One region of the Streptomyces sp. NPDC005811 genome, then DNA from elsewhere that is predicted to be linked to it. Evidence: riboswitches for the same ligand, from Rfam matches in the RefSeq annotation. Region 1 holds a riboswitch; each other region holds the start of a gene.
The links. A riboswitch is a leader RNA that binds a small molecule or an ion and turns the genes downstream of it on or off. The one in region 1 is predicted to bind S-adenosylmethionine.
Positions count from the first base shown of each region.

Region 2: linked by a shared signal. The riboswitch ahead of ABZ490_RS37135 (aminotransferase class V-fold PLP-dependent enzyme) and the one ahead of thrC (threonine synthase) in region 1 are both predicted to bind S-adenosylmethionine.
Region 3: linked by a shared signal. The riboswitch ahead of ABZ490_RS42055 (putative leader peptide) and the one ahead of thrC (threonine synthase) in region 1 are both predicted to bind S-adenosylmethionine.

Region 1 is NZ_JBEXXK010000005.1:72,079-77,582, forward strand. It holds gene otsB (trehalose-phosphatase) at 1-132, shown strand, start outside; gene ABZ490_RS06915 (trehalose-6-phosphate synthase) at 120-1,550, opposite strand; gene ABZ490_RS06920 (glucosyl-3-phosphoglycerate synthase) at 1,656-2,600, opposite strand; SAM riboswitch class I at 2,737-2,875, shown strand; gene thrC (threonine synthase) at 2,894-4,192, shown strand; gene ABZ490_RS06930 (MoaD/ThiS family protein) at 4,215-4,490, shown strand; gene ABZ490_RS06935 (cold-shock protein) at 4,964-5,170, shown strand.
Region 2 is NZ_JBEXXK010000045.1:25,891-31,394, reverse strand. It holds gene ABZ490_RS37145 (cytochrome bc complex cytochrome b subunit) at 1-1,509, shown strand, start outside; gene trpD (anthranilate phosphoribosyltransferase) at 1,630-2,694, shown strand; SAM riboswitch class IV at 2,772-2,888, shown strand; gene ABZ490_RS37135 (aminotransferase class V-fold PLP-dependent enzyme) at 3,054-4,424, shown strand; gene ABZ490_RS37130 (Lrp/AsnC ligand binding domain-containing protein) at 4,458-4,739, opposite strand; gene ABZ490_RS37125 (rhomboid family intramembrane serine protease) at 4,736-5,470, opposite strand.
Region 3 is NZ_JBEXXK010000058.1:14,015-19,518, forward strand. It holds partial or broken gene ABZ490_RS42040 (2-oxoglutarate and iron-dependent oxygenase domain-containing protein) at 268-483, opposite strand; partial or broken gene ABZ490_RS42045 (LLM class flavin-dependent oxidoreductase) at 645-1,374, shown strand; gene ABZ490_RS42050 (DUF1684 domain-containing protein) at 1,450-2,274, shown strand; SAM riboswitch class IV at 2,324-2,437, shown strand; gene ABZ490_RS42055 (putative leader peptide) at 2,471-2,587, shown strand; gene ABZ490_RS42060 (ABC transporter substrate-binding protein) at 2,765-4,384, shown strand; gene ABZ490_RS42065 (ABC transporter permease) at 4,388-5,347, shown strand; gene ABZ490_RS42070 (ABC transporter permease) at 5,344-5,504, shown strand, end outside.

The DNA.
Region 1 (5,504 bases):
GGCGTCCCCGGCCTCCTCGTCTGCAGCGGCTCCACCGAGGTGACGGAACTCGCCACCCGCGCCGACCTGGTCGTCGACGGCCCCGCCGGCGTCGTACGGCTCCTGAAGGACCTCGCCCGTCAGCTGGGCTGAAGGTCCCGCAGGGCCGTCAGCTGGTCCAGGAACCACTGGGCCGGGGGCAGCGCGGTCGCGGCGGCGGCCAGCCGTTTGACGCGCTCGGCGCGCTCCTCCGGCCCCATGGTCAGGGCCTCGTGCAGGGCCCGGGCCGTCTCCAGGACGTCGTACGGGTTCACCACGAGCGCGTCCTCGCCCAGCTCCCAGTACGCCCCCGCCTCCCGCGACAGCACCAGCACGCACCCCTCGTCGGAGACCACCGGGACCTCCTTGGCGACCAGGTTCATCCCGTCCCGGATCGGGTTGACCAGGGCCACGTCCGCGAGGCGGTAGGCGGCGAGGGAGCGGGCGAAGTCGTCCTCCAGGTTCAGCAGCACCGGGGTCCAGCCCGGTGTGCCGTACCGCTCGTTGATCTCCGCCGACAGCCGCGCCACCTCAGCCGTGTAGTCGCGGTAGACGGCGAGATCCTGCCGGGAGGGATAGGCGAAGGCGAGGTGGACGACCCGCTCCCGCCACTCGGGGTGGTCGTCGAGCAGCTGCCGGTACGCCAGCAGACCGCGCACGATGTTCTTCGACAGCTCGGTGCGGTCGACCCGGACGATCGTCCGGCGCCGCCCGGCCCCCGACTCCGCGCCGCCGATCTCCGCGCGCAGGGCGGCGATCCGCTCCGCCACGTCCGGCCGGTGCGCGCGCTCGCGCAGGAAGTCGGCGTCGGCGCCCAGCCCGTGCACCCCGATCCGGGTGCCGCCCGTGCCGCCCGCGTACTCCGCGCAGCACGCGGTGAACGCGTCCGCCCAGCGTCGGGTGAGGAAACCCAGCCGGTCCGCGCCGAGCATGCCCCGCAGCAGCTGCTCGCGGATGTCCGACGGCAGCAGCCCGAAGTAGTCCACCGGCGCCCACGGCGTGTGCGAGAAGTGCCCGATCCGCAGGTCGGGGCGGAGCGCGCGGAGCATCCCGGGGACCAGACAGAGGTGGTAGTCCTGCACGAGGACCGCCGCGCCCGGCCCCGCCTCCTGCGCGAGCGCCTCCGCGAAGGCGCGGTTGTACGTCTCGTACGACGCCCACTGGCGCCGGAACTCCGAGTCGAAGGCCGGTTCCAGCGGGGTCTGGTACAGCAGGTGGTGGATGAACCAGAGCACCGAGTTCGCGATGCCGTTGTAGGCGTCCGCGTGCACGTCGGCGGGAACGGGCAGCATCCGCACGCCCTCCTCGCCGACCCCGCGCCGGACCGCCTCCCGGTCGCCGTCGGACAGCGCCGAGCACACCCACAGGGCGCCCGCCTCGGGGCCGATCGCCGACAGACCGGAGACCAGCCCGCCGCCCCCGCGTTTCGAGTGCAGCGAGCCGTCCTCGCCCACCGTGTAGGAGACCGGGCCGCGGTTGGACGCGACCAGCACCTGAGCACCCCGAGCAGCAGTGTCGTGCGTGGAAGCCATACGCCTCAACCTAGCCCGGTCGGGAAACGCTCAAACGTACGGTGGCGCTGCGTGGACGGGTCATATCCGGCCGTATACGACCCGTCCCCCGTACGGCGGAATCGGCTAGGCGACCTTGCGGGACTGGTACTCCGCGATCTCCGCCATCGGCGGCCGCTCCTCCGTGTCCACCGAGTACGTACGCGGCTCGAACCCGTCGGCGCCGCGCTCGAACTGGGTCAGGGCGGGGCGGACGAGATGGCCGCGGGCCAGCCGCAGCTGGGCGGTCCGGTAGATCGCCGCCGCCATCCGGCCGAGGGCCTGCCCGTCCTGGTGGCGGTGCCTGCGCACCCCGACGTCGACCTGCGCGAGCGCGTCGAGGCCCACCAGGTGCAGCGCGTCGATCAGCATCCCCAGCTCGACGCCGTACCCCACCGGGAACGGCAGCTGTTCGAGCAGTGAGCGACGGGCCGCGTACTCGCCGCCGAGCGGCTGCACGAAACCGGCCAGCTGCGGCCAGTGCATGTTCAGCAGCGGGCGCGCCATCAGCTCGGTGACCCGGCCGCCCTGCCCGGCGGCGCCGCCCAGGGGACGGTCGTACATCCCCTTGACGAGGTCCACCGCGGGGTCGGTGAGCAGCGGGCCGACGATGCCGGAGACGAAGTCCGAGGAGAACTCCCGGAGGTCGGCGTCGATGAAGCAGACGATGTCCCCGCCGGTGACCAGCAGGGAGCGCCACAGGACCTCGCCCTTGCCGGGCACGGCCGGGATGCGGGGCAGGATCGTGTCGCGGTGGACGACCCGCGCCCCCGCCGCCGCCGCGACCGCCGCCGTGCGGTCGGTCGACCCCGAGTCGACGACCACGAGCTCGTCGACCAGCGGGACCTGCTGCATGAGGTCGTGCCGGATGACCGCGACGATGTCACCGACGGTCTCCTCCTCGTTGAGTGCGGGCAGCACGACACTGACCCGCTGCCCCGAGGACCGCTTGGCGGCCATGATCCGGTGCAGTGGCCGATCGGTCATGGTCCAGGAGCGGGTGGTCAGCCAGCGCTCGACTTCTTCCAGCACGTAGGCGGCTCCTTCACCTGTGATCCATCTCGCGGTTCGGACGACTATCTCAACTGTCCAGGTTGTCGGTTACAGTCTTGGACAACGCGGGTGACCATCGCATGTCCTCGGTGGCCCGGCGTCCACAACTTCATACCGCTCATCCAGAGGGGCAGAGGGATACGGCCCGATGAAGCCCCGGCAACCCTCCAGCCGGTCTCGTTCACGCGAGGCTCCCGGCTTGGGAAGGTGCCAAATCCGTCTCACGGCGAGATGCGTCGTGAGGAAGATGAGGAGAAAGGGCCTCGCCTCACATGGCTGCGCAGACTGTTGAAACCGGATCCACCGATTCCGTCGCCTCCACCGTAGACCTCGGCCCCGCCGCCGCGTTGAGCTGCCGGGAATGCGGTCACCAGGTCCCGCTCGGCCCGGTCTTCGCCTGCGAGGAGTGTTTCGGCCCGCTCGAGATCGCGTACGACTTCTCCTCCTACGACCCGGAGGAGCTCAGGAAGCGCATCGAGGCGGGACCCGCGAACATCTGGCGCTACGCGCCGCTGCTGCCCGTCCCGGCGGACGTGGCCGACAAGCCCAACATCAACCCCGGCTGGACCAAGCTCGTCAAGGCCGACAACCTGGCGCGCGAGCTGGGCGTCGAGGCCGGCAAGCTGTTCGTCAAGGATGACTCCGGCAACCCGACCCACTCCTTCAAGGACCGGGTCGTCGCCCAGGCCGTCGAGGCGGCGCGGGCCTTCGGGTACACCACCCTGAGCTGCTCCTCCACCGGCAACCTCGCCGGTGCCGTCGGCGCCGCCGCCGCCCGGGCCGGCTTCCGCTCCTGCGTGTTCATCCCGCACGACCTGGAGCAGGGCAAGGTCGTCATGGCCGCGATCTACGGCGGCGAGCTCGTCGGCATCGAGGGCAACTACGACGACGTCAACCGCTTCTGCTCCGAACTCATCGGCGACCCGGCGGGCGAGGGCTGGGGCTTCGTCAACGTCAACCTGCGGCCGTACTACGCCGAGGGCTCCAAGACACTGGCGTACGAGATCGCCGAGCAGCTCGGCTGGCAGCTCCCGGACCAGCTGGTCGTGCCGATCGCCTCCGGCTCCCAGCTCACGAAGATCGACAAGGGTCTCCAGGAGCTGATCAAGCTGGGGCTCGTCGAGGACAAGCCGTACAAGATCTTCGGTGCGCAGGCCGAGGGGTGCTCGCCGGTGTCGGTGGCCTTCAAGGCCGGGCACGACGTGGTCCGCCCGCAGAAGCCGAACACCATCGCCAAGTCGCTGGCGATCGGCAACCCGGCGGACGGGCCGTACGTCCTCGACATCGCGCGTCGCACCGGCGGCGCGGTGGAGGACGTGACCGACGAGCAGGTCGTCGAGGCGATCGGGATCCTCGCCCGGACCGAGGGCATCTTCGCGGAGACCGCCGGCGGTGTGACGGTCGGCGTCACGAAGAAGCTGATCGAGAACGGGCTGCTGGACCCGGCGAAGACGACCGTCGTGCTGAACACCGGTGACGGTCTGAAGACGCTGGACGCGGTGGCCGGGACCGGACTCACCGCGACGATCCGCCCGTCGCTGGAGTCCTTCCACGAGGCCGGGCTCGCGTAATCCCTACTGGAGGTCATCGGCAATGAGCGTCACCGTCCGCATCCCCACCATCCTGCGCACCTACACCGGTGGTGCCGCCGAGGTCTCCGCCGAAGGGGCCAACCTCGGCGAGGTCATCTCGGACCTGGAGAAGAACCACACCGGGATCGCCGCCCGGGTCCTGGACGACCAGGGCAAGCTGCGGCGGTTCGTGAACGTGTACGTGAACGACGACGACGTCCGCTTCGAGCAGGGCCTGGAGACGGCGACCCCGGACGGGGCGGGCGTGTCGATCATCCCGGCCGTCGCCGGCGGCTGAGCCGGGTCCGACCGGTGGTTGACCCTCGGTCAGTACCCACCAGTAGTAACCGTCGGTAACAGTGATTACCGAGTGTTCATCGAATTGCCCCCTCCGTGAGAGAAGCGGAGGGGGCAATTCAGTGGGGTTGAGCGCGGTACAGTTGGGGAACCGGGTCGCGGAACCTGATCCGGAATCTTTGATTTCTGCCTTGAGTCCGACAAGAAGTAGCCAAAGTGCGTGCCTCTTGCGCGGCATTTGTGGCTTTTGCGGGGCCCGACTTGCCCTGAATTCAGGCGAATTCTCGCCATATTCCGGATCGCGTGCGTCCAGAATTCTCGTCCAAGTGACCTGTTGCAGAGGGCAGTTGGACAGATACATTCGGCCGCGGTCGACGCGTTCCGGCGCACGCCCCCAACCAACTGGGGGGTGAGGTCTGACCCGGATCCGCGAAGTGTGGATCTGTGCAAGGGCCAGTAATAGGGGAGTTAGGCATGGCTCAGGGCACCGTCAAATGGTTCAACGCGGAGAAGGGGTACGGCTTCATCGCGGTCGACGGTGGTGCGGATGTTTTCGTCCACTACAGCGCGATCCAGATGGACGGGTACCGCACCCTGGAAGAGGGTCAGCGGGTCGATTTCGAGATCTCGCAGGGTCAGAAGGGGCCGCAGGCGGACATGGTCCGGCTGGCGACCGGCTGAAGCACGCGCCGACTGAAGCGTCGTTCTTCTGTTTCATCTTCGAAGGGCTCGTACCTCCTGGGGTACGGGCCCTTCGGCATGCCCGGCGGACGGCCCGGCGGACCCCTCCATGGACCCCTCGATGGACGCCTCGATGGACCCCAGTCCTCGGGAGGCGCTTGCACTCGACCATGCCGAGTGCTAATCATTGGCGTTAGCACTCTGAAGGTGAGAGTGACAAAGAAGGACCGGGTCGGTGAGGCCCGCAGGCCAGGTGGGGCAAGGAACCACGCGGCATGCGAGCCGTCCGTCGCGGGCGCGGGCGCGGTCCGAAGGAATCACCCCCAGTCCTGGA
Region 2 (5,504 bases), on a different contig from region 1:
CCCGACCACTGGTCGTTCATGCTGGGCGAGATCTGCCTGTACAGCTTCATCATCATCATCCTCACGGGTGTGTATCTGACGCTGTTCTTCCACCCGTCGATGAACGAGGTGGAGTACCACGGCAGCTACGTCCCGCTCCAGGGACAGCTGATGTCCGAGGCGTTCAACTCGACCATGCACATCTCCTTCGACGTGCGCGGTGGTCTGCTCATCCGGCAGATCCACCACTGGTCGGCGCTGATCTTCCTCGCCGGCATGTTCGTGCACATGATGCGTGTGTTCTTCACCGGCGCGTTCCGCAAGCCGCGTGAGATCAACTGGCTGTTCGGCTTCCTGCTGTTCGTCCTGGGCATGTTCACCGGCTTCACCGGTTACTCGCTCCCGGACGACCTGCTCTCCGGCACCGGTGTCCGCTTCACCCAGGGCGCCATCCTGGCGACCCCGATCGTCGGCACGTACATCTCGATGTTCCTCTTCGGCGGCGAGTTCCCGGGCCACGACTTCGTGGCGCGGTTCTACTCGATCCACATCCTGCTGCTGCCGGGCATCATGCTCGGCCTGGTGGTGGGCCACCTGATCCTGGTCTTCTACCACAAGCACACGCAGTTCGCGGGCCCCGGCAAGAGCAACAAGAACGTCGTCGGCATGCCCCTGCTGCCCGTGTACATGGCGAAGGCGGGCGGGTTCTTCTTCCTGGTCTTCGGCACGATCGCGGCCATCGCGGCGCTCGCCCAGATCAACCCGGTGTGGGTCTTCGGCCCCTACCGTCCGGACCAGGTGTCCACCGGCGCCCAGCCCGACTGGTACATGGGCTTCGCCGAGGGTCTGATCCGCTTCATGCCGGGCTGGGAGGTCAACATCTGGGGCCACACGCTGGTCCTGGGCGTCTTCATCCCGCTGACGCTGTTCGGTGTCGTCCTCGTGGCGATGGCGGTGTACCCGTTCATCGAGTCGTGGATCACCGGCGACAAGCGCGAGCACCACATCCTGGACCGTCCGCGCAACGCCCCCACGCGCACCGCGCTGGGCGTCGCCTGGGTCACGATGTACATGATCACGCTGGTCGGCGGTGGCAACGACCTGTGGGCCACCCACTTCCACCTGTCGATCAACTCGATCACCTGGTTCGTCCGGATCTTCTTCTTCGTCGGACCGGTCATCGCGTACCTCCTCACCAAGCGCATCTGCCTCGGCCTCCAGCGCCGGGACCGGGACAAGGTGCTGCACGGTCGCGAGACCGGCACCATCAAGCGCCTGCCGCACGGTGAGTTCATCGAGGTCCACGAGCCGCTCAGCCAGGAGCAGCTCCACACCATCACGGCGCACGAGCAGTACCAGCCGGCCGCGGTCGGCCCGGCGGTCGACGAGAACGGTGTCGAGCGCAAGATCAAGCGGTCCGAGAAGCTGCGCGCCAAGATCAGCGGCGCGTACTTCGGCGAGGACCAGCAGATCCCGAAGCCGACCGTCGAGGAGTACAAGGAGATCACGAGCGGCCACGGCCACCACTGATCGTCCGGCGTCGCCACGCCGTGATCGAAGGGCCCCGTCCGGTGTTCGGACGGGGCCCTTCGCCGTGTCCTGAGCTGGATAAGGTGGCTCCACGTGGTTCTACGACACCCAGGAGCGGCTATGAGCGCTGTGACCCCCGCTGGAGGCGACACCGCGGCGGGCCGTTCCTGGCCCGACGTGCTGAACGCCCTGCTGTACGGCCGTGACCAGAGCGCCGACGCCACCGCGTGGGCGATGGACCGGATCATGCGCGGGGAGGCGACGGACGCGCAGATCGCCGGGTTCGTGGTGGCGCTGCGGGCCAAGGGCGAGACCGTCGAGGAGATCAACGGGCTCGTGCGGACGATGTACGCGCACGCCAACACGATCGAGGTGCCGGGCCGGACCGTCGACATCGTCGGGACGGGCGGCGACGGCGCCAAGACCGTCAACATCTCCACCATGTCGGCGATCGTCGTGGCCGGCAGCGGCGCCACCGTCGTCAAGCACGGCAACCGGGCCGCGTCCTCCGCCTCCGGTGCCTCGGACGTGCTGGAGAAGCTGGGCGTCAATCTGGAGCTGACCCCGGCGCGGGTGGCCGAGGTGGCCCGGGAGGCCGGGATCACCTTCTGCTTCGCGGTCAAGTTCCATCCGGCGCTGCGTCACGCGGGCGCCGCGCGCGGCCAGTTGGGCATCCGCACGGTCTTCAACATCCTCGGCCCGCTGACCAATCCGGCCCGGGTGCGGGCCCAGGCGGTCGGGGTCGCGGACCCGCGCATGGCGCCGGTCGTCGCGGGCGTCTTCGCCGAGCGCGGCCACTCCTCCCTGGTGTTCCGGGGCGACGACGGCCTCGACGAGCTGACCACCACGGCCACCTCCCGGGTGTGGGTGGTGCGCGAGGGCAAGGTCACCGAGGAGGTCTTCGACCCGCGGGACGTCGGCATCGAGCTGGTCCCGGTGGAGGCCCTGCGGGGCGGCGACCCGTCGTACAACGCGGAGGTCGCCCGCCGCCTGCTGGACGGCGAGCAGGGCCCCGTGCGGGACGCCGTGCTGCTGAACTCGGCGGCCGCCCTGGTCGCCCTGGAGCCGGGCACGGGCACCCTGGCGGAGCAGATCCGGGCCGGCATGGACCGCGCGGCCGAGTCCATCGACTCGGGCGCCGCCAAGCAGGCCCTGGACCGCTGGGTCGCGGCGACCAACTCCTGACGACGGCGAAGGAGCGCGGTCCCGTCATTCGGACACGGGTTGCGGGACCGCGATCACTTCCCGTACGTTCCTGTACAGGTCATGAGTGACAGTCATGAGGCCCCGGCCGACTGTCCGGCAACCCTCCGTCCGTGGCGGGGTGCCCCGGGTGAAGACCAGGCCGTGGGCAGCGAGGTCCACGGCAAGCGCGGACCCCTCGCGAAACACCAGGGGTCCTGGTCGTCGAGGGAGCCTTCTGTGAGCAAGCGAATGCGATAGGGCGCCGAGCCCCGCCTCCGCACACCCCTTTTCACTTTTCTCCGTGCTCGAGCCGTACCCGCTCGCACGGTGATTCCGCTTGCCCTTCACAGGAGTTCGCCATGTCTGTCTCCAGCGCTGCCACCACCCGCCCCGTTTGCGACCTTTCGGCGGAGCTGCCCGTTCTGGGCCGCGATGTCACCGTCCCGCTCGTCACCGGCGGCGAGGTCACCTACGCGGCGCTCGACTACGCCGCCAGCGCCCCCGCCCTCCAGCGCGTCTGGGACGACGTGGCGGCCTACGCCCCGTACTACGGCAGCGTCCACCGCGGCGCCGGCTACCTCTCCCAGCTCTCCACGGACCTGTTCGAGAACGCCCGCCGCACGGTCACCGCGTTCCTGGACTGCCGCGAGGACGACCAGCTCGTCTTCACCCGCTCCACCACCGACTCCCTGAACCTGCTGGCCGCCGCGCTCCCGGCCGGCTGCCAGGTCTTCGTCTTCGAGACCGAGCACCACGCGAGCCTGCTGCCCTGGAAGGACGCCCGGGTCACCTACCTGGACGCCCCGCGCACCCCGCGGCAGGCCGTCGAGACCCTGGAGCGCGCCCTCGCCGACCGCGACCCCCACGGTCCGGCCCTGGTCTGTGTCACCGGCGCGTCCAACGTCACCGGCGAGCTGTGGCCCGTACGGGAGCTCGCGGCGGCCGCGCACGCGCACGGCGCCCGGATCGTCCTGGACGCGGCGCAGCTGGCCCCGCACCACCCCGTGTCGGTCCGTGACCTGGACGTCGACTGGGTCGCCTTCTCCGGCCACAAGCTGTACGCCCCCTTCGGCTCCGGCGTTCTCGCCGGACGCGCCGACTGGCTCCGGGCCGCCGACCCCTACCTCGCGGGCGGCGGCGCCAGCCGCAAGGTCACCCGGCGCGAGGACGGGGGAGTGGACGTGGAATGGCACGAGACGGCCGCCCGCCACGAGGCCGGCTCCCCGAACGTCATCGGCGCCTACTCCATCGCCTCGGCCTGTAAGGCCCTCACGGAGGCCGGCTTCGACAACCTCGTCGCCCGTGAGCAGCACCTGATCGGCCGGGTCCGCGCGGGCCTCGCCGAGGTTCCGCAGGTCAGGATCCTGTCCCTGTTCGGCGACGACGCCCCGCGGGTCGGTGTGATCTCCTTCGTCGTCGAGGGCTGGAACAGCTCCCACTTCGCCGCGGCCCTCTCCGCCGAGTACGGCATCGGCGTCCGCGACGGCCTCTTCTGCGCCCACCCCCTGGTCCGCACCCTGCTGGGCAGCGACCCCCAGACCCAGGGCGAGTGCGGTGCCCCCGAGGCGGCCCCGGGCGAGAAGTCCCTGAACGCCATCCGGGTGAGCTTCGGCGCGGGGACCCCGGACGAGCACGTGGACCGTTTCGTGACGGCGGTCCGCGAGCTGGTGACCGAGGGCCCGCAGTGGACGTACCGCACGGAGGACGGCCGCTGCGTCCCGGCGGTGTGAGGCGCCGTCGCGCCGGAGGCGGGGTTCAGCCGGTCAGGAGTCCAGGCCGATCGCGAACGCCGCCTCCAGGTCGTGCTGGGAGTACGTACGGAACGCCACGTGCGTGTCCGTGGCCTCGACGCCGGGGATCTTGCTGATGCTGCCCGGGATGACCTCCGCGAGGTCCTCGTGCTGCTGCACCCGGACCATGGCGATCAGGTCGTACGTCCCGGTCACGGAGAACACCTCGCTCACGGAGTCCAGCGCCGCGATCCGCTCGGCGATCTCGGGGATCCGGTCCACGCTGGTCTTGATGAGGACGATCGCGGTGATCACGGCTGGTTCTCTCCCTCGGGGGCCGGAGCTGGGGCGGGCCTCACTCTAGTCGTACGGCCGAAACGCGCCCACGCGTAGCCGAACCCCAGGCCGAAGCCCACCAGGTGCGCCAGATAGGCCACCCCGGGCCCCTGGGCCGCCCGTCCCACCGCGATCCACTGGAGCGCCGCCCAGAACGGCAGCACCACCCACGCCGGGAACCGCAGCGGCAGGAAGAACAGGAACGGCAGCAGGCTGGTCACCCGGGCCCGCGGGAACAGGTACAGGAACGCGCCGAGGACCGCCGAGATCGCCCCGGAGGCCCCCACCAGCGACTGCGGCGACCCGGAGTGCGCGGCCGCGTACCCGAGCAGGGCGAGGTAGCCGCAGCACACGTAGAAGAAGGTGAACTCGACGCGGCCCATCCGTTCCTCGGTCATCGCCCCGAAGACGTAGAGGAAGAGCATGTTGCCCAGCAGGTGCACCCAGCTGCCGTGGACGAAGAGGGCCGTGGCGGGGGTCAGGACGGCGCGCGCGGAGCCCGTGAAGAGTTCCACCGGGACCACGCCCCAGCGGCGGAAATAGGCCCGCTGGGCGGCCATCAGCCCGTCCCCGGTGCCGTACGCCGGATCGAGCCCCGAGGCCGGGCCGATCACGAAGACCAGACAGCACACGGCGATCAGCCCGTACGTCACCGGCGCCGAGGGGCCGCGCAGAGCCTTGCGGACGGTCCCGCTCCAGTTGCCGATCATGACCACAGAGCATGACGCACCCCGGCAGATCGGT
Region 3 (5,504 bases), on a different contig from region 1:
GTGCCGTGTCGCCCTCGGATGACCCTGGGTGGCGATCTCCAGCATCTCGCCGATGTTGCACACGAAGGCGTCCGGCACTGCTGGAGCAGGGCGAGATAGCCGTAGTCCTTGTGTGCGCCGACGCCCTGCTCGGCGTCCTCGGTGGCCCGCGGCGGCGAGGGCACGGAGCACCGCACGGCTCACCCGCAGGGCCTCCGCCTGCCGGCGCAGCACGAGGATGTCGATCTGCTCGCGCCAGTCGGCGGCGCCCGCCGTGTACTCCGTCCCGGTGCGCGTGTAGCCGCGGAACTGCGGCGAGTCGAGGTTCTCGATCTCCAGCCGCTGTTCCTCGGGCAGGGCGGCGGGGACGCCGTGGCCGGTGACCTGGAGGAAGCCCACCTCGTGGGCGGCGGAACGGAGTTCGGCGAGGAAGCCGTCGCGGTCGGTGTCCGGGGCGCGGAGGCGGGAGATGCCGATGACGGGCAGGGTTGTGGGCTGGGCCATGGGGTTCCTTCGCGCGGGACGGACCGGGCGGTCTCCGTGGCCGGATCACAGCACGCCCGCGAACGCCTGCCGGGACGAGCCCGGGCGCGTACACATGACTGCAAAGAAGCTGTCACACCCGGGCCGGAATGCGGGTTCGACCGGTGTCCGTTCTGACTGGCATGACGGTGGGAGTGACGTTCGACGCAACCGACGCGCCCAACCAGGTCGACGCGACCGTGCGACTCGCCCGGGCGGCCGCGGCCGCGGCCGCCGGTCTGCGGTCGGCCTGGTTCGGGCAGGCCTTCGGCGCCGACTCGCCCCTGCTCGCGGCGATCGTGGGCCGCGAGGTGCCCGGACTGCAGGTGGGGACCTCGGCGATCCCCGTCTTCGGCCGGCATCCGCTGCTCGTCTCCAGCCAGGCCCAGACCGCCCAGGCCGCCACGCACGGCCGCTACCACCTCGGTCTGGCGCTGGGCACGAAACTGCTGACGGAGACCGGGTTCGGCCTGCCCTTCGAACGGCCCGTCGCCCGGCTGCGTGAATTCCTCACCGCGCTACGGCAGTTGACCGAGACCGGCACGGCCGACTTCCGAGGTGAACGGGATCCTGCCCCATCTCGCCGGACCGCGGACCACATCGTTCCCGCCCTGACCGCCGCGGCCGAGGCCGCGGGCCACCGAGAACCTCGCCTTCTACGAAGGGATCCCGTCCTACGCGCGGGTCATCGAGCTCTCCGGCGGCCGACGGGCCGCCGACCTGGCCGTGATCGGCGACGAGAGGGCGATCGAGGCCGAGGTGCGGCGCTACCGCGACGCCGGGGCCACCGAGGTCGTGTTCTCGGGCACCGACCTCGCGGGAGATGCGGACCGCCGGCGCACCTGGGAACTCCTGGGCGCACTGGCCGGCTGAGGCTCCCGTCCGGCCGGACGAACCCCTGTACCCACCCCTGCGCGAGGCTGAGCCTCGCCCACCGAAGGAGGACACATGACGACGGAAGCGACCGCGGCGGACCTGCACGCCTTCACCGAGCGCTGGCTGGACTGGTACCGCGCCCAGGAGGCCCGGCTCGCCGACCCGCACGGATTCCTGGCGATCACGGGCCTGCACTGGCTGGACGACCGGCCGCAGCGTTTCCCCGACGCTCCCGGCGCCTGGCACACCGGCCCCGACGGGGTCGTCGTACACCTCGACGAAGGGGAGGAACTGCTGGTCGCCGGGGAGCCCGTGCGCGGCGAACACCGCTTCGGCGTCCTGCCCGAGCGCGGCGGCGTCGACGCGGTCTGGGGAGACGCCGTGATCGAGGTCGCCAAGCGGGGCGGCCACGACATCGTGCGCCCCAGGCACCCGGACGCACCGCTGCGCACGGCCTTCACCGGGACGCCCGCCTACGCGCCCGACCCGCGCTGGGCCGTGCCGGGCCGGTACGTCCCCTTCGACACGCCCCGGCCGACCACCGTGGGCGCCGCGGTCGAGGGACTGGAGCATGTGTACGACGCTCCGGGAAGGGTCGAGTTCGAGCTGGACGGGCACCGGCTGTCCCTGACCGCGTTCCCGGGACGGGGTGCGGGACAGCTGACGGTGCTGTTCACCGACGCGACCTCCGGTGTCACCACGTACGCCGCCAACCGCGTGCTGGCGGTCGAGGCGCCCGCCGCCGACGGCACGGTCGTCCTGGACTTCAATCGCGCGGCGAATCTTCCGTGCGCCTACACGGACCTCGCCACCTGCCCACTGCCGCCGGCCGAGAACCGGCTGCCGGTGGCGATCGAGGCCGGACAGAAACTCCCTCGCGAGCGCGGCGGTGCCTGAGCGGTTCCGCCATTGACGTACGACAAGTCCGCTCCGTACGATCACGAATGGCATCGAGTGTCAGCGTCAAGCCCTGGCTTGCTGACCGGCAACCCTCCCGCGCGGTGGGGTGCTCCAGGTGAAAGCCCGGCGGGATCACCGATGATCCCCGCAAGCGCGTGGCCCCTTCGGCGGGCCGGAGACGGGGAGGACGAGTATGCGGCACAGCGGTGAGCTCGCTGCCTCCTTCGCCGTCGCCACGGTGTTCTCCCGGCTCTCCCGTCGGCGCCACATCGATCTGAAGCGCTCGACCAGCTGCCTCTGTCAGGCCTGACGGGCCTGCCCGCCGCCTGATCGCCTTCCACACTCCCCCTTTTCCCGCTTCCCCCTTTTCTCGTTTTTCTCGCTGACCCCTGTCTGCCCAGCGCTCCCCGGGGGCCGCACGCCCCTGCGCGGGACCGTGCCCGGTACGGCACCCCCATGCCTGGTGACACGAGTAGGAGAACCCTCCGTGAACGCACTTCCCGACGTCAGATCCTCCCGCTGGGCGGCCCTGACCGCCCTGGTGACCAGCGGCGTCCTCCTGACCGCCTGCGGATCGGGCACCGACGGCTCCGGCTCCGGCGACGGCCCGGCGAAGTCCGGCGGCACCCTGACCTTCGCGGTGGGGTCGGACGCCGGCTGCGTGGATCCGCAGCAGGTCGGCAGCAACGACACCATCTACTCGGTACGCCAGCTCGTGGACTCCCTGACGGACCAGGACCCCAAGACCGGCAAGATCGTGCCGTGGCTGGCGAAGAGCTGGGACATCAGCTCCGACACCACCACGTTCACCTTCCATCTGAGGTCGGGCGTCACCTTCAGCGACGGGTCGAAGCTGACCGCGCAGGTCGTCAAGGACAACTTCGACGCCGTACCGAAGCTCGGCGCCCTCGGGACCCTGGCCCAGGGCTATCTGAGCGGTGTCAAGAGCACTGCCGTGGTCGACCCGCTCACCGTCAAGGTGACGTTCGCCCAGCCCAACGCCCAGTTCCTGCAAGCCACTTCCACACATTCGCTGGGCATCGAGTCGTCGGCGAGCGTGCGGAGGACCCCGCAGCAGAAGTGCAGCGACGGCGTGATCGGGTCCGGGCCCTTCGTGCTGAAGCAGTATGTGCAGAACCAGTCGATCACCCTGGCCAGGCGCACCGGGTACGCCTGGGGTTCCTCGCGGTGGAGCAAGAAGGGCGAGGCCTATCTCGACAAGCTGGTGTTCAAGGTCGTTCCGGAGGCGGGCGTACGGGCCGGCAGTCTCCAGTCCGGCCAGGTGGACGCGATCGGCAGCGTCGGCAAGGCCAACGAGGCCGCGCTGAAGGGCGGTCAGGTCACGCTCCAGCGGCGGGCCAACCCCGGTGTGGTGTTCGGTCTCGGGCTGAACAACTCCAAGCCCGCCCTGAAGGACGCGCGGGTGCGCCGGGCGATCCTGCTCGCCGTCGACCGGCAGCAGATCGCCGACACCGTGTTCCCGACCGGCACCCGGGCGGCGACCAGCGTCCTCGCCCACACCACGCCCGACTACACCGACCTCTCCGCCGACCTGCCCCTGGACGCGGCCAAGGCCAAGTCCCTGCTGGACGCGGCCGGTTGGAAGACGGGCAGTGACGGCATCCGCACCAAGGGCGGGAAGAAGCTCAGTCTGACCGTCACCTGGATCCCCAACGCGGCCACCAACCAGCCCGCGTTGGAGCTGATCCAGCAGCAGCTCAAGGCGGTCGGCGTCCAGATCACCCTCAGGCAGCTCCAGATCACCCAGCTCGCGCCGACCCTCCAGTCGGGCGACTACGACGCGTCCTGGGGGAACATCACCCGCGCCGACCCGGACATCCTGCGCAGCAACTTCTCCACGAAGCTCGCCAACTTCTACCGCGTCCCGGCCGGCGCCCTGGACACCGCACTGACCGCGCAGGCGGCCACCGCGGACACCGCCAAGCGTAAGCAACTGGTCGGCGAGGCACAGCAGTTGATCGTGCAGAACGCCTACTACATACCGGTGGTGGAGCTCCAGAGCCAGCTGGGCGTCGCGCAGAAGGTGCACGATCTGGACTTCGACGCCTCCAGCCGGATCCAGCTGCACGACACCTGGATCGGCTAGCCCGTGCGCCGCTATGTGATCAAACGGCTCGCCCAGGCGGCCGGGGTGCTGTGGGCGGCCTACACGGTGTCGTTCCTGGTCCTCGACTATCTGCCGGGCGACCCCGTGACGGCGATGGCCGGTGCCGGAATGGACGCGGGGCAGATCGACCCAAGGCAGATCGCCGCGCTGCGGCACGAGTACGGCTTCGACAAACCGGTGCTCGCGCAGTACGCCGACTACCTCGGCCGGGCGGTGCGCGGGGACTTCGGGGACTCGGTCGCCACCGGCCGGCCGGTCACCTCGACCCTGGCCGACGCGTTGCCGCAGACCCTTCAGCTGACCGGTGCGGCGCTGCTGCTCGCGGTGGTCCTCGGCGGCGGTCTGGCGGTGGCGGCGACCTTCACCTCCCGGCGGTGGCTGCGGCAGTTCCTGCTGTCGCTGCCCCCGCTGGGGGTGTCCGTCCCCACGTTCTGGGTGGGACTGCTGCTCGTCGAGGCGTTCTCCTTCCGGCTGCGCTGGTTCCCGGCGTTCGGCAACGACGGGTTCCAGGGGCTGGTGCTGCCGGCCCTGACCCTGGCGGTGCCGACCGGCGCGCAGATCGCCCAGGTGCTCGCCAAGAGTCTGCTCACCGCGCTGGACCAGGCGTATGTGGAGACCGCGCGGGCCAAGGGCGCCGGCCGGTGGCGGGTCCATCTGCGGCACGCGCTGCGCAACGCGTCCCTGCCGGCGCTGACGGTCGTCGGCCTGCTGGTGGGGCAGCTGATCGCCGGTTCGGTGGTCGTGGAGACGGTGTTCTCCCGGGACGGCCTCGGCCGGGTGACCGCGGCGGCGGTCACCGCGCAGGACATCCCGCTGGTCCAGGGGGTGGTGGTGTTCGGGGCGCTCATCTTCGTGACGACGAACCTGGTCATCGATCTGGTCTATCCGCTGCTGGACCCGCGGATCGTGGTGGCCTCGGACAGAAGGGCGAGCTTCGCATGAGCCAGAGCCTTGTCGACGTCGATGCCGAGGGCGGGAACGGAGGCGCCGGCGACCCGGCCGAGGCAGCCGCCAAGGCCGCCGGCGACGCGACCCGGCCGACGGACGGCACGGGGACCGGTCCCGGAGCGGGGCGCCGCGCCAACGTACGGCGGCTGCT